3 regions of the Streptomyces sp. NPDC056452 genome follow, and region 1 is predicted to be linked to each of the others. Evidence: riboswitches for the same ligand, from Rfam matches in the RefSeq annotation. Region 1 holds a riboswitch; each other region holds the start of a gene.
The links. A riboswitch is a leader RNA that binds a small molecule or an ion and turns the genes downstream of it on or off. The one in region 1 is predicted to bind cobalamin.

Region 1 (3,244 bases):
TCGCGGCCAGTTCCGGAACGGCCGGGTCGGACAGGGTGCACAGCACGTCGTTGTCCGCCGGCAGCCGCTTGCGGGTGACCCCGCTGGCGACCATGGCCACGTCGCACAGGATGGGCGCACCGGACCGCAGCGCCGCGCGGGCGTCGGCCACGGCATCCGGCGAGAAGGCGAGGTCGCGTACGAGGTCGACCATGCCGCAGGCATGGATCATGCGGACGGCGACCTGGCTCACATCGGCGGGCAGCCCTGCCAGATCCGCCTCCGCGCGGATGGTGGCGAAGGACTGGCGGTAGATCGCCGGTCCGTCCTTCTCGTACTGGTGCACAGTGCTGTCGCTTTCTTCATCGGGTTGGTGGCCGGCGGCCAGACACAGGTGAACAGGTGATGCGCGGTCAGGTGCGAGAGCCTCGGGCCGCTGCCACCGCGGCGGCCAGCGCGCCAGGGTTGTCCCGGACCGTCGCCATGGCGTCCGACCGGTCCCCCGTCACATGGGAGATCCGGTGTCCGTCCGGGGTGGCGACCACGTCGATCCACTCCCCGTGCGGATGGCCGCACCGGCGTTCGCACCCGGACCAGTACACAGGCAGTCGTCCCGCGGGTCCGACGGCGGCCCCCGCTTCGGCCCGCACGTCGGCCAGCGACTTCGCGCAGCCGGGCCGTCCGATGCACGCTCCGACACCGGCCCACGGCGAGCCGGGCCCGGTGATCAGACCGGCCTCCGAGAGGGCGGCGAGCAGCTCGTCCGCGTGATCCGGTGCGACGCCGGTGACGACGACGCCGCGCCACGGGGTGAGCCGCAGGTCGCCGGCGCCGGCCAGGAGCCGCCACTGGTTCGGGTCCAGGCGCCCCAGCGGTACGCCGACGGACAGCGCGACATCGCGGCGGCCGCCGTGCACGGGGCCGAGAACAGGCGGGATGGATGCGTGAGGGCGGGGGTGGCGGTCCTCCGACACGGTGGTACCGGACTGCCGCAACCGCCGTACGACGTCGTCGGCCAGCGCGGCGGCGCCGCCCGGCAGGTCCTTCACCCGCCAGGCACCGGTGTCCGGGGCTGCGTCCAGAAACGCTTCGGCAGCGAGGAGTGCGGCGCGTGGCCCTTCGGAGGCCGGCATGCGCAGGACACCGTCGGTGTCCCCGATGCGCAGCATCGCGTCGCCGTCGTCACGGGCCAGGAGGGTGAGGTCGGCGCCGAGGGCGTCCACGTCACCGCGGCCGTCGTCGAGCGCGAACAGGAAGCGGCCGGAGAGCGCGGTCGCACGGTCGCTCCCGCACAGCAGACGGTCCAGTCCGGCCAGCCACGGTCCGACATCCGCGAACCCGAGGCCGTCGAGTCCGGCGAGGGGGGAAGCGACGATGTTGCGTATCCGCTCGTGGCGTTCGGAGGGCAGCAGCCCTGCCCTGCCCAGCAGTCCGGCCAACTCCGCACCGCAGTCCGGGGCGAGCCCGCGCAGCTGCACATTGCCGCGCGAGGTGAGATGCAACTCACCGTCTCCCAGCCGGGCCGCGGCCTCCCCGAGGGCGTTCGCCCGCGCAACGGTCAGCACTCCGCCGGGCAGCCGGACCCGCGCCAGCGCACCGTCGTCCGCCCGGTGCAGACGCAGTGTTCCGGGGCAGGCATCACCGCCCGGAGACCGGGGCGGGACGGCGGATGGGGGCATGGCGGCGAGCATACCGACCGTGACCGCGGCACAGTCCTACGGTGACTGTGACCTGCAGGACACCCATCGGGCCGGACCCGGAACCGCGACCGGTCCAGGGTCCGGGGCCGGGTCGCTGTCCGGGGCAGTGCCCCGGCCCCGTCCGCCGCAGGGCGAGAACCGGCCGTCGGGCGGCCGGGACAAGTCCCGTCCAGGGGCATCTCGTCACGCCCGGCCACCCGCCGCCTACTATGCCTAGCGGCGGTCCGTTCGGCCCGCCATCGCCAGACGGCGACATGGGAGGAAGCCCGGTGAGATTCCGGCGCGGTCCCGCCACTGTGAGCCCGGTCCACGACCGGGCGAGTCAGGAACTCCTGCCGTCCGACACCGCCCGGGGCGTGGACACCCCGAGGAAGGGCTGACGCCGCATGATCCTGCTCCTGTCGACGTCCGACACCGACCTGCTCAGCGCCCGCGCATCCGCGGGCCCGGTCAACTACCGCTACGCCAACCCCTCCCGGCTCTCCCTCGAGGAACTCCCGGAGCTGCTGGACGGCACGGACCTCGTCGTCGTACGCCTCCTCGGCGGCGTACGGGCCTGGCAGGACGGCCTCGACCAGGTGCTGGCGACCGGTCGCCCCGTCGTCGTGCTGACCGGTGAACAGGCCCCCGACGCCCAGCTGATGGCCGCGTCCACCGTCCCCATCGGCATCGCCGCCGAGGCGCACGCCTACCTCGCGCACGGCGGCCCCGCCAACCTGGAGCAACTGGCCCGCTTCCTGTCCGACACGGTGCTGCTCACCGGCCACGGTTTCGAGCCGCCCGCCCCCGCCCCCGCCTGGGGCCCGCTGGAGCGGACGGCCCGTGAGGGCGTCACCGGGCCCACCATCGCGGTGCTCTACTACCGCGCCCACCACATGAGCGGGAACACGGCGTTCATCGAAGCGCTCTGCACCGCCGTGGAGGACGCGGGCGCCCGCGCCCTCCCGCTGTACGTCGCCTCGCTCCGTACGCCCGAGCCCGAACTCATCGACGAACTCCGGGCCGCCGACGCCATCGTGACGACCGTCCTCGCGGCGGGCGGCACCAAGCCGGCGACCGCGTCCGCGGGCGGCGACGACGAGTCCTGGGACGCGGGCGCCCTCACCGGCCTCGACGTACCGGTGCTCCAGGCGCTGTGCCTCACCAGCCCCCGCGCCGCCTGGGAGGAGAACGACGAGGGCGTCTCCCCGTTGGACGCGGCCACCCAGATCGCGGTGCCGGAGTTCGACGGGCGCCTGATCACGGTGCCGTTCTCCTTCAAGGAGATCGACGAGGACGGCCTGCCGGCGTACGTCGCCGACGCCGAGCGTGCGGCACGCGTCGCCGGGATCGCCGTACGGCACGCCCGGCTCCGCCACATCCCGGCCGCCGACAAGCGGATCGCCCTCGTCCTGTCCGCGTACCCGACCAAGCACTCCCGCATCGGCAACGCCGTCGGCCTCGACACCCCCGCCAGCGCCGTCGCCCTGCTGCGCAGACTCCGCGCCGAGGGCTACGACTTCGGGCCCGAGGAAGAGATTCCCGGGCTGGTCTCCGGCGACGGCGACGAGCTGATCTACGCGCTG
Region 2 (3,244 bases), on a different contig from region 1:
GTCGTCTGCACCGACGAGTACCTGCTCCACCCCGACCCCTACCCCGCCCGGGACGACTGGTGCCGGGCGCGGGTGGCGCAGACCGAGGAGCGGCTCGCCGCGCACGACCCGGACGTCCCTCTCGTCATCACCGGGCACTGGCCGCTGGTGCGCGAACCCACATCCGTCATGTGGTACCCGGAGTTCGCCCAGTGGTGCGGCACGGAACTGACGGCCGACTGGCACCGCCGCTTCAACGTCGCCGCCGTCGTCTACGGGCACCTCCACATCCCCCGTACGACCTGGTTCGACGGAGTGCGCTTCGAGGAGGTCTCGATCGGCTACCCCAGGGAGTGGCGCAAACGTGGCCACCCCCGTGGCCTGCTGCGTCAGATCCTTCCCTACACGGGCGAACAGCCCCCGGACGGGCCGGGGGAGGAGGCGTGATCGAGCAACTGGTGCCCGAGTACGTCGCCTGCGCGGACACCTTCGAGGCGGATGCTCCGGCGGGAACGCTCTACCCCGAGGAAGCGGAACTGGTCGCTCGCAGCGTGGACAAGCGCCGGCACGAGTTCGCGGCCGTGCGCGCCTGCGCGAGACGAGCCATGGCGGCCCTCGGGCTGCCGCCCACACCGGTGCTGCGCGGCCACCGGGGGGCGCCCCTGTGGCCCGAGGGCGTCGTGGGCAGCATGACGCACTGCGAGGGCTACCGAGCCGCGGTGCTGGCCCGGGCGTCCGAAGTGCGCGCACTCGGCATCGACGCGGAACCGGACGAAGCACTGCCGGCCGACGTGTGGGAGGTCATTTCGCTTCCGTCGGAGCGGCGGCGGATCGGGCCCGTGGCGGGCGGCGTGGCCCCCCATTGGGACCGGCTGCTCTTCAGCGCCAAGGAGAGCGTTTTCAAGACCTGGTACCCGCTCACCGGCATCGAGCTCGACTTCGACGAGGCCGAGGTCGAATTCCGCCGGGGTGAAGGGATTCGGCACCGGGGCACCTTCACGGCACAGCTGCACCGTACGGCGCCCGGGATACCGGGGTCGTTCGAGGGAAAGTGGCTGGTCCAGGACGGGTTCGCGGTTACCGCGATCGCCCTGCCCCACGTGCCTCCGGAGGGCGACCGCACCGCAGGTTCCACCGGCCCGACCGTCCGCTGAGCTCGGTGAGCGCGAGCGGGGGAACGTCGAGCCGCCAGAAGGCCTGTACCGGCAGATCCAGCGCCTGGACCACCGCCGCGCGGACGACCGCGGGTTCGACCACGGCCATGACCCGCACATCGCCGTCCCCGGCCAGGGTCTCCAGCCAACTGCCCACCCGGGCAGCCAGGTCCAGGAGCGACTCGCCCCCGTGCGGGGCGGCCGAAGGGTCGCTCAGCCAGGCGGACACGGCGTCGGGTTCGGCGGCGCTCACGTCAGACAGCCGTTGCCCGCTCCAGTGCCCCATGTGCCAGTCGCGGAGAGCAGGTTCGGCACGAGGGTCGAGCCCGAGCGCCTGAGCGGTCTGCCGGCAGCGCTCCGATGGACCGCGCACGTACCGGTCGGCTCCCGGTACGTCACCGGCGGCGTCCCCGGCCCTGCGCAGACCCGCCTCGTCCAACGGTGCGTCACCCTCGAAGCGCGCCTCCCTCGACGCGGCATTCATGGCCGGTGAGATCAACATCACCCGTACCGTCATGCTCGCCCTCCCCTTCTTGAACAACTGCCCGATGCGTAGGCGCCCCATGGGAACACGGCCCGCGCCGCGGGCCGTGACCGGGACGGTTGCACCGTGGCGGCGCCCGAGCAACAGGCGGTATGGTCGCGGCAACCAAGACGAGGTGTGAACGGAAGTCCGGTGAGAATCCGGCACGGTCGCGCCACTGTGTACCCGCTCGTTCTGCGGGAAAGTCAGACCCGGCACCTTCGTCTCAGGCACCACGACAGGGACGCGTGTTCCCACAGGAGGTTCTGCCATGGCACATTCTGCTGCCCCAGCTGCGATCGCACCCGCGATCACCCCCATCTCCCTGAAGGCTATTGCCCCCTGGGCCGTCTTCTTCGGCATCCTGATGCTCGTCCTGCTGTACTTCGTCGGAGCCGAGCAGGGCGCCACCGCGGTCTTCGCGGGCGAGTCCGTGCACGAGTGGGTCCACGACGGACGCCACCTCCTCGGATTCCCCTGCCACTGAAACTCCGGGAATCAGGGGAACGTTCCATGAACTCCGTATCGGTCAGAGCTCTGCTCGTCCGCGGCATGCTCGCCGGCCTCGTGGCCGGCGCGCTCGCCCTTGCCGTGGCCTACTTCCTCGGTGAGTCCCGCGTGGACGCCGCCATCGCGCTGGAAGAGTCACACACCCACGACCACGGCGGCGGCGAGGAACTCGTCAGCCGCACGATGCAGGCAACCGGCGGGCTCGCCACCGGTGTCCTCGTATTCGGCGTGGCCATCGGCGGCATCGCCGCACTCGTCTTCTGCTACGCCCTCGGCCGCATCGGCAGCTTCGGCCCGAGGGCCACGGCCGCACTCGTCGCGGGTGGGGCCCTGCTGACGGTGTACGTCGTGCCGTTCCTGAAGTACCCGGCGAACCCGCCGGCTGTCGGCAACCCCGACACCATCGGACAGCGCACCGGCATGTTCTTCCTGATGGTCGCGCTCAGCGTGCTGCTGGCCGTTGCCGCCGTGATCCTCGGCAAACGTCTCGCACCCCGTCTGGGCAACTGGAACGCGACGACTGCCGCAGGCGCCGGCTATGTCCTCCTGATCGGGCTCGCCTACGCCTTCCTGCCCTCGTTCAACGAGGTCGGCACGGACTTCCCGGCCAGCCTGCTGTGGGAGTTCCGGCTGTCCACGCTCGCCGTCCAGGCGACGCTCTGGACCGCCTTCGGTCTCGTCTTCGGCTACCTGACCGAGCGGCTTCTCGTACCGGCCGCCCGTACCGCGTCGTCGGCGGGTGACCGTACGGCACCCCGCCCGGCCGATGCCGTGAGCTGACCCGCGAGCCCCGTAGGGGCCTACGGCAAGTGAACCCGCCGGGATTCCCGGCGGGTTCCGTCATGTACGGGCTCCGGGCGGAGCCCGAAGTTCAGGCGTCAGGCGTCATGGTCCAGACGTCCGCCCGGTTCGTGCTCCAGTCGATACGGAAGTGCTTGAGCCGGTCGTCCTCGCCGACCAGCCGCATACCGGCCGCTGCCATGACGTGGTGCGACCGGGTGTTGTCGAGATCGGCGTCGCCCTTCACGGACGCGACCCCCTGGGAACGCGCGAAGGCCAGAAGGGCCCGTAGCGCTTC
Region 3 (3,244 bases), on a different contig from region 1:
TGGACGATCCGGGCGTCCCGGGCCTGGGCCGGCGAGTACCGTCGGGTTCCTCGCGGGGGCACCCGGTCCGGGACGACGAGCCCCTCGGCGTCCCAGTGCCGCAATGCCGAAGGGCGCACTCCGAGCGCGGCGGCCAGTTCGGAGACATTCATGGAGTCCGAAGGGCGCACGTCTTCGACGGGCTCGGCAGAGATCGCTTCCGCGGCCTCCCTGGCGAGCCTGAGTTGCGCCCGTTCCCGGTCGAGTCGCGCGTGTGCCGCGTCGAGGAGTGCGAGTACCTCCGAGATCGGGCACCGGTGCAGGGCGCGAACGATTCGCTTGGCCTCGACCGGGCCTGTGCCGACGGCGAGGGCCCGGTAGGCCAGCGCGGAGTGCAGGTGGACCTCTTCGTAGATCCGGTAACCCGCGGTGGTGCGCGTCGCGGGCGGCAGGACACCGTCGCGCTCGAGATTGCGCACCTGCTGAACCGAGCATCCGGCACGACGCGCGACATCGACGGTGCGCATGACCGGCGATTTGAGAGTTCCCACCAGCAGTGCTCCTGCCTTCCGACCGTCGTTCGCCTCAAAGTCTCCACGAGCACATTAATGAAACGCTTGAAGACATGAACATCGACGAGATCATCGGCTTTCTGGGAAACCTCGACGGGGTCCTGGCCATCAGTCCGGGCCCCGACGACGGCTCACCGGAGATCAGCTGGGGAGACACGTTCTTCTACTACTCTCCTGGCGGTGTCGCGCCGGGAGCGACCCAGCCGTTCGCGACGATCGTGACGAAGAACTATCCGGGCGACGCGAGTTCGCGCCTGGACCGCCCGGACACCTTCCGCGTCAATATCGCGGCGGGGAAGGAAGCCTTCGTCGCCCGGACCGGCCACGCGCCGCGCGAACCAGGCGTCGACGACGACCCCGGCGTCACCGATACCGTGATCGCACATCCCGTCTACGGCTCCGCCGGCTGGCTCGCGGTGGTGAACCCGGGCCCCCGGACCGGCACGGCGACCCGCGAGCTGCTCCACGCCGCCTATCGACTCGCACGTTCACGCCACGAGCGACGCACCGGGTAGCGCCGATCCGGTCGGCCGGATGCCGGCCGGACGAGCGTGCCGTCAGCCGCCCGGGGCCGGGCCCGGATCCGCCTGCTGCGCCCAGGGCGACGGCTCGCCGAACGGATCCCGGTGGCTCACGTCACGTTCCGGAGTGTGAACAATGGCGGCCGAGGGGCGGCTCGCCCTCTAGCCTTGCCCGTGCAACTGGTTCGCCCTGTCCGCCAGGCAGGCGCGTCGCAAGAGGGAACCCGGTGGGAATCCGGGACTGCCCCGCAGCGGTGAGTGGGAACGACCTCCGTCATACGCACTGGATTCCGAATGGAGTCCGGGAAGCGACGGCCAGTAGGAATCTGCCCCGGCAGATGCGCCCGCGAGTCCGAAGACCTGCCAGTTGCCCGTACGTGACCTACCACGTGCGGATATCCCGGTGACCTCGTGGGCGGGTCGGCGTACATACCGGACGGAACCTCACGCCGTGGCGTGCCCAGGATCCGTCCGGTTCGTCCTCCCTTCGCGTCCGTGTCCCGTCCCGGGATCTCAGGAGTCGTCTCGCGAAGGAGATTTCCGTGACAACGAAGTCCGCAGCAGCGGCATCGGCGGCGCACGCCACCGTGTACGGCTACCCCCGCCAGGGCCCGGACCGGGAGCTGAAGAAGGCCGTCGAGGGTTACTGGAAGGGCCGCGTCACCGCCGACGCCCTCCGCCGGACCGCGGCGGACCTGCGCCGCTCCACCTGGCGGCAGCTGGCCGGGGCCGGCGTCCACGAAGTGCCGACCGGCGACTTCTCGTACTACGACCACGTCCTGGACACGAGCGTCATGGTCGGCGCTGTCCCCCCGCGGCACCGTGCGGCCGTCGGATCCGACGCTTCCCCGAGCTCTCGGCTTCGCTCGAGCAGGGGATGCCCCATGGACGTCTACTTCGCGATGGCCCGCGGCACTCAGGATGTCGCGCCGCTCGAGATGACCAAGTGGTTCGACACCAACTACCACTACCTCGTACCGGAGCTCGGACCGGACACCGTCTTCACCACCGACTCCACCAAGCAGGTCACCGAGCTCAAGGAGGCCCTCGCGCTGGGTCTCGCCGCCCGCCCTGTGCTGGTCGGTCCGGTCACCTACCTCCTGCTGGCCAAACCCGCTCCCGGGGTGGCCGCGGACTTCCGACCGCTGACTCTCCTGGACCGGCTGCTGCCGGTCTACGCCGAGGTGCTCGCCGACCTCCGCGCCGCCGGTGCCCAGTGGGTGCAGCTCGACGAGCCCGCCCTGGTCCAGGACCGCACGCCGGCCGAACTCGACGCCGCTGCCCGCGCCTACCGTGAACTCGGCGGTCTCGCCGACCGCCCCAAGGTGCTCGTCGCCTCCTACTTCGACCGGCTCGGCGACGCCCTCCCCGTGCTGGCGAAGGCCCCGGTCGAGGGCCTCGCCCTCGACTTCACCGGCGCCGCCGCCGCGAACCTCGACGCGCTGGCCTCGGTGGGCGGGCTCCCCGGCAAGCGGCTCATCGCCGGAGTGGTCGACGGGCGCAACATCTGGATCAACGACCTCGAGCGGTCGCTGTCCACCCTGGGTACGCTCCTGGGTCTCGCCGGCCGGGTCGATGTGGCCGCCTCCTGCTCCCTCCTGCACGTTCCGGTGGACGCGGCGGCCGAGCGGGACATCGACCCGCAGATCCTGCGCTGGCTCGCCTTCGCCCGGCAGAAGACGACGGAGATCGTCACCCTGTCCAAGGGCCTCTCCCAGGGCACCGGCGCCATCGCCGCGGAGCTCGCGGCCAACCGGGCCGACCTCGCCTCGCGGGCGAACTCCCCGATCACCCGCGACCCTGCCGTACGGGCCAGGGCCGCGGCCGTCACCGACACGGACGGCCGCCGCTCCCAGCCCTACGAGGAGCGGGCAGCCGCGCAGCGCGCCCACCTCGGCCTGCCTCTGCTGCCCACCACGACGATCGGCTCCTTCCCGCAGACCGCCGAACTGCGCACGGCCCGCGCCGATCTGCGGTCCGGCCGTATCGACTCCGCCGCTTACGAGCAGCGCATCGAGAGCGAGATCCGCGACGTCCTCTCCTTCCAGGAGAAGGCGGGCATCGACGTCCTCGTGCACGGCGAGCCCGAACGCAACGACATGGTGCAGTACTTCGCCGAGCAGCTCACCGGCTACCTCGCCACCCAGCAGGGCTGGGTCCAGTCCTACGGAA

Region 2: linked by a shared signal. The riboswitch ahead of ACFQ6X_RS16600 (CbtB-domain containing protein) and the one ahead of cobN (cobaltochelatase subunit CobN) in region 1 are both predicted to bind cobalamin.
Region 3: linked by a shared signal. The riboswitch ahead of metE (5-methyltetrahydropteroyltriglutamate--homocysteine S-methyltransferase) and the one ahead of cobN (cobaltochelatase subunit CobN) in region 1 are both predicted to bind cobalamin.

Annotation. Positions count from the first base shown of each region.
Region 1 is NZ_JBHTRI010000019.1:63,599-66,842, forward strand. It holds gene ACFQ6X_RS19785 (precorrin-8X methylmutase) at 1-325, opposite strand, end outside; gene cobG (precorrin-3B synthase) at 393-1,670, opposite strand; cobalamin riboswitch at 1,883-2,034, shown strand; gene cobN (cobaltochelatase subunit CobN) at 2,066-3,244, shown strand, end outside.
Region 2 is NZ_JBHTRI010000014.1:143,792-147,035, reverse strand. It holds gene ACFQ6X_RS16615 (metallophosphoesterase family protein) at 1-426, shown strand, start outside; gene ACFQ6X_RS16610 (4'-phosphopantetheinyl transferase) at 423-1,133, shown strand; gene ACFQ6X_RS16605 (histidine phosphatase family protein) at 1,057-1,650, opposite strand; adenosylcobalamin (AdoCbl) riboswitch at 1,786-1,883, shown strand; gene ACFQ6X_RS16600 (CbtB-domain containing protein) at 1,928-2,143, shown strand; gene ACFQ6X_RS16595 (CbtA family protein) at 2,170-2,946, shown strand; gene ACFQ6X_RS16590 (GNAT family N-acetyltransferase) at 3,038-3,244, opposite strand, start outside.
Region 3 is NZ_JBHTRI010000026.1:47,702-50,945, forward strand. It holds gene ACFQ6X_RS24430 (MerR family transcriptional regulator) at 1-530, opposite strand, end outside; gene ACFQ6X_RS24435 (DUF6194 family protein) at 605-1,066, shown strand; cobalamin riboswitch at 1,237-1,455, shown strand; gene metE (5-methyltetrahydropteroyltriglutamate--homocysteine S-methyltransferase) at 1,615-3,244, shown strand, end outside.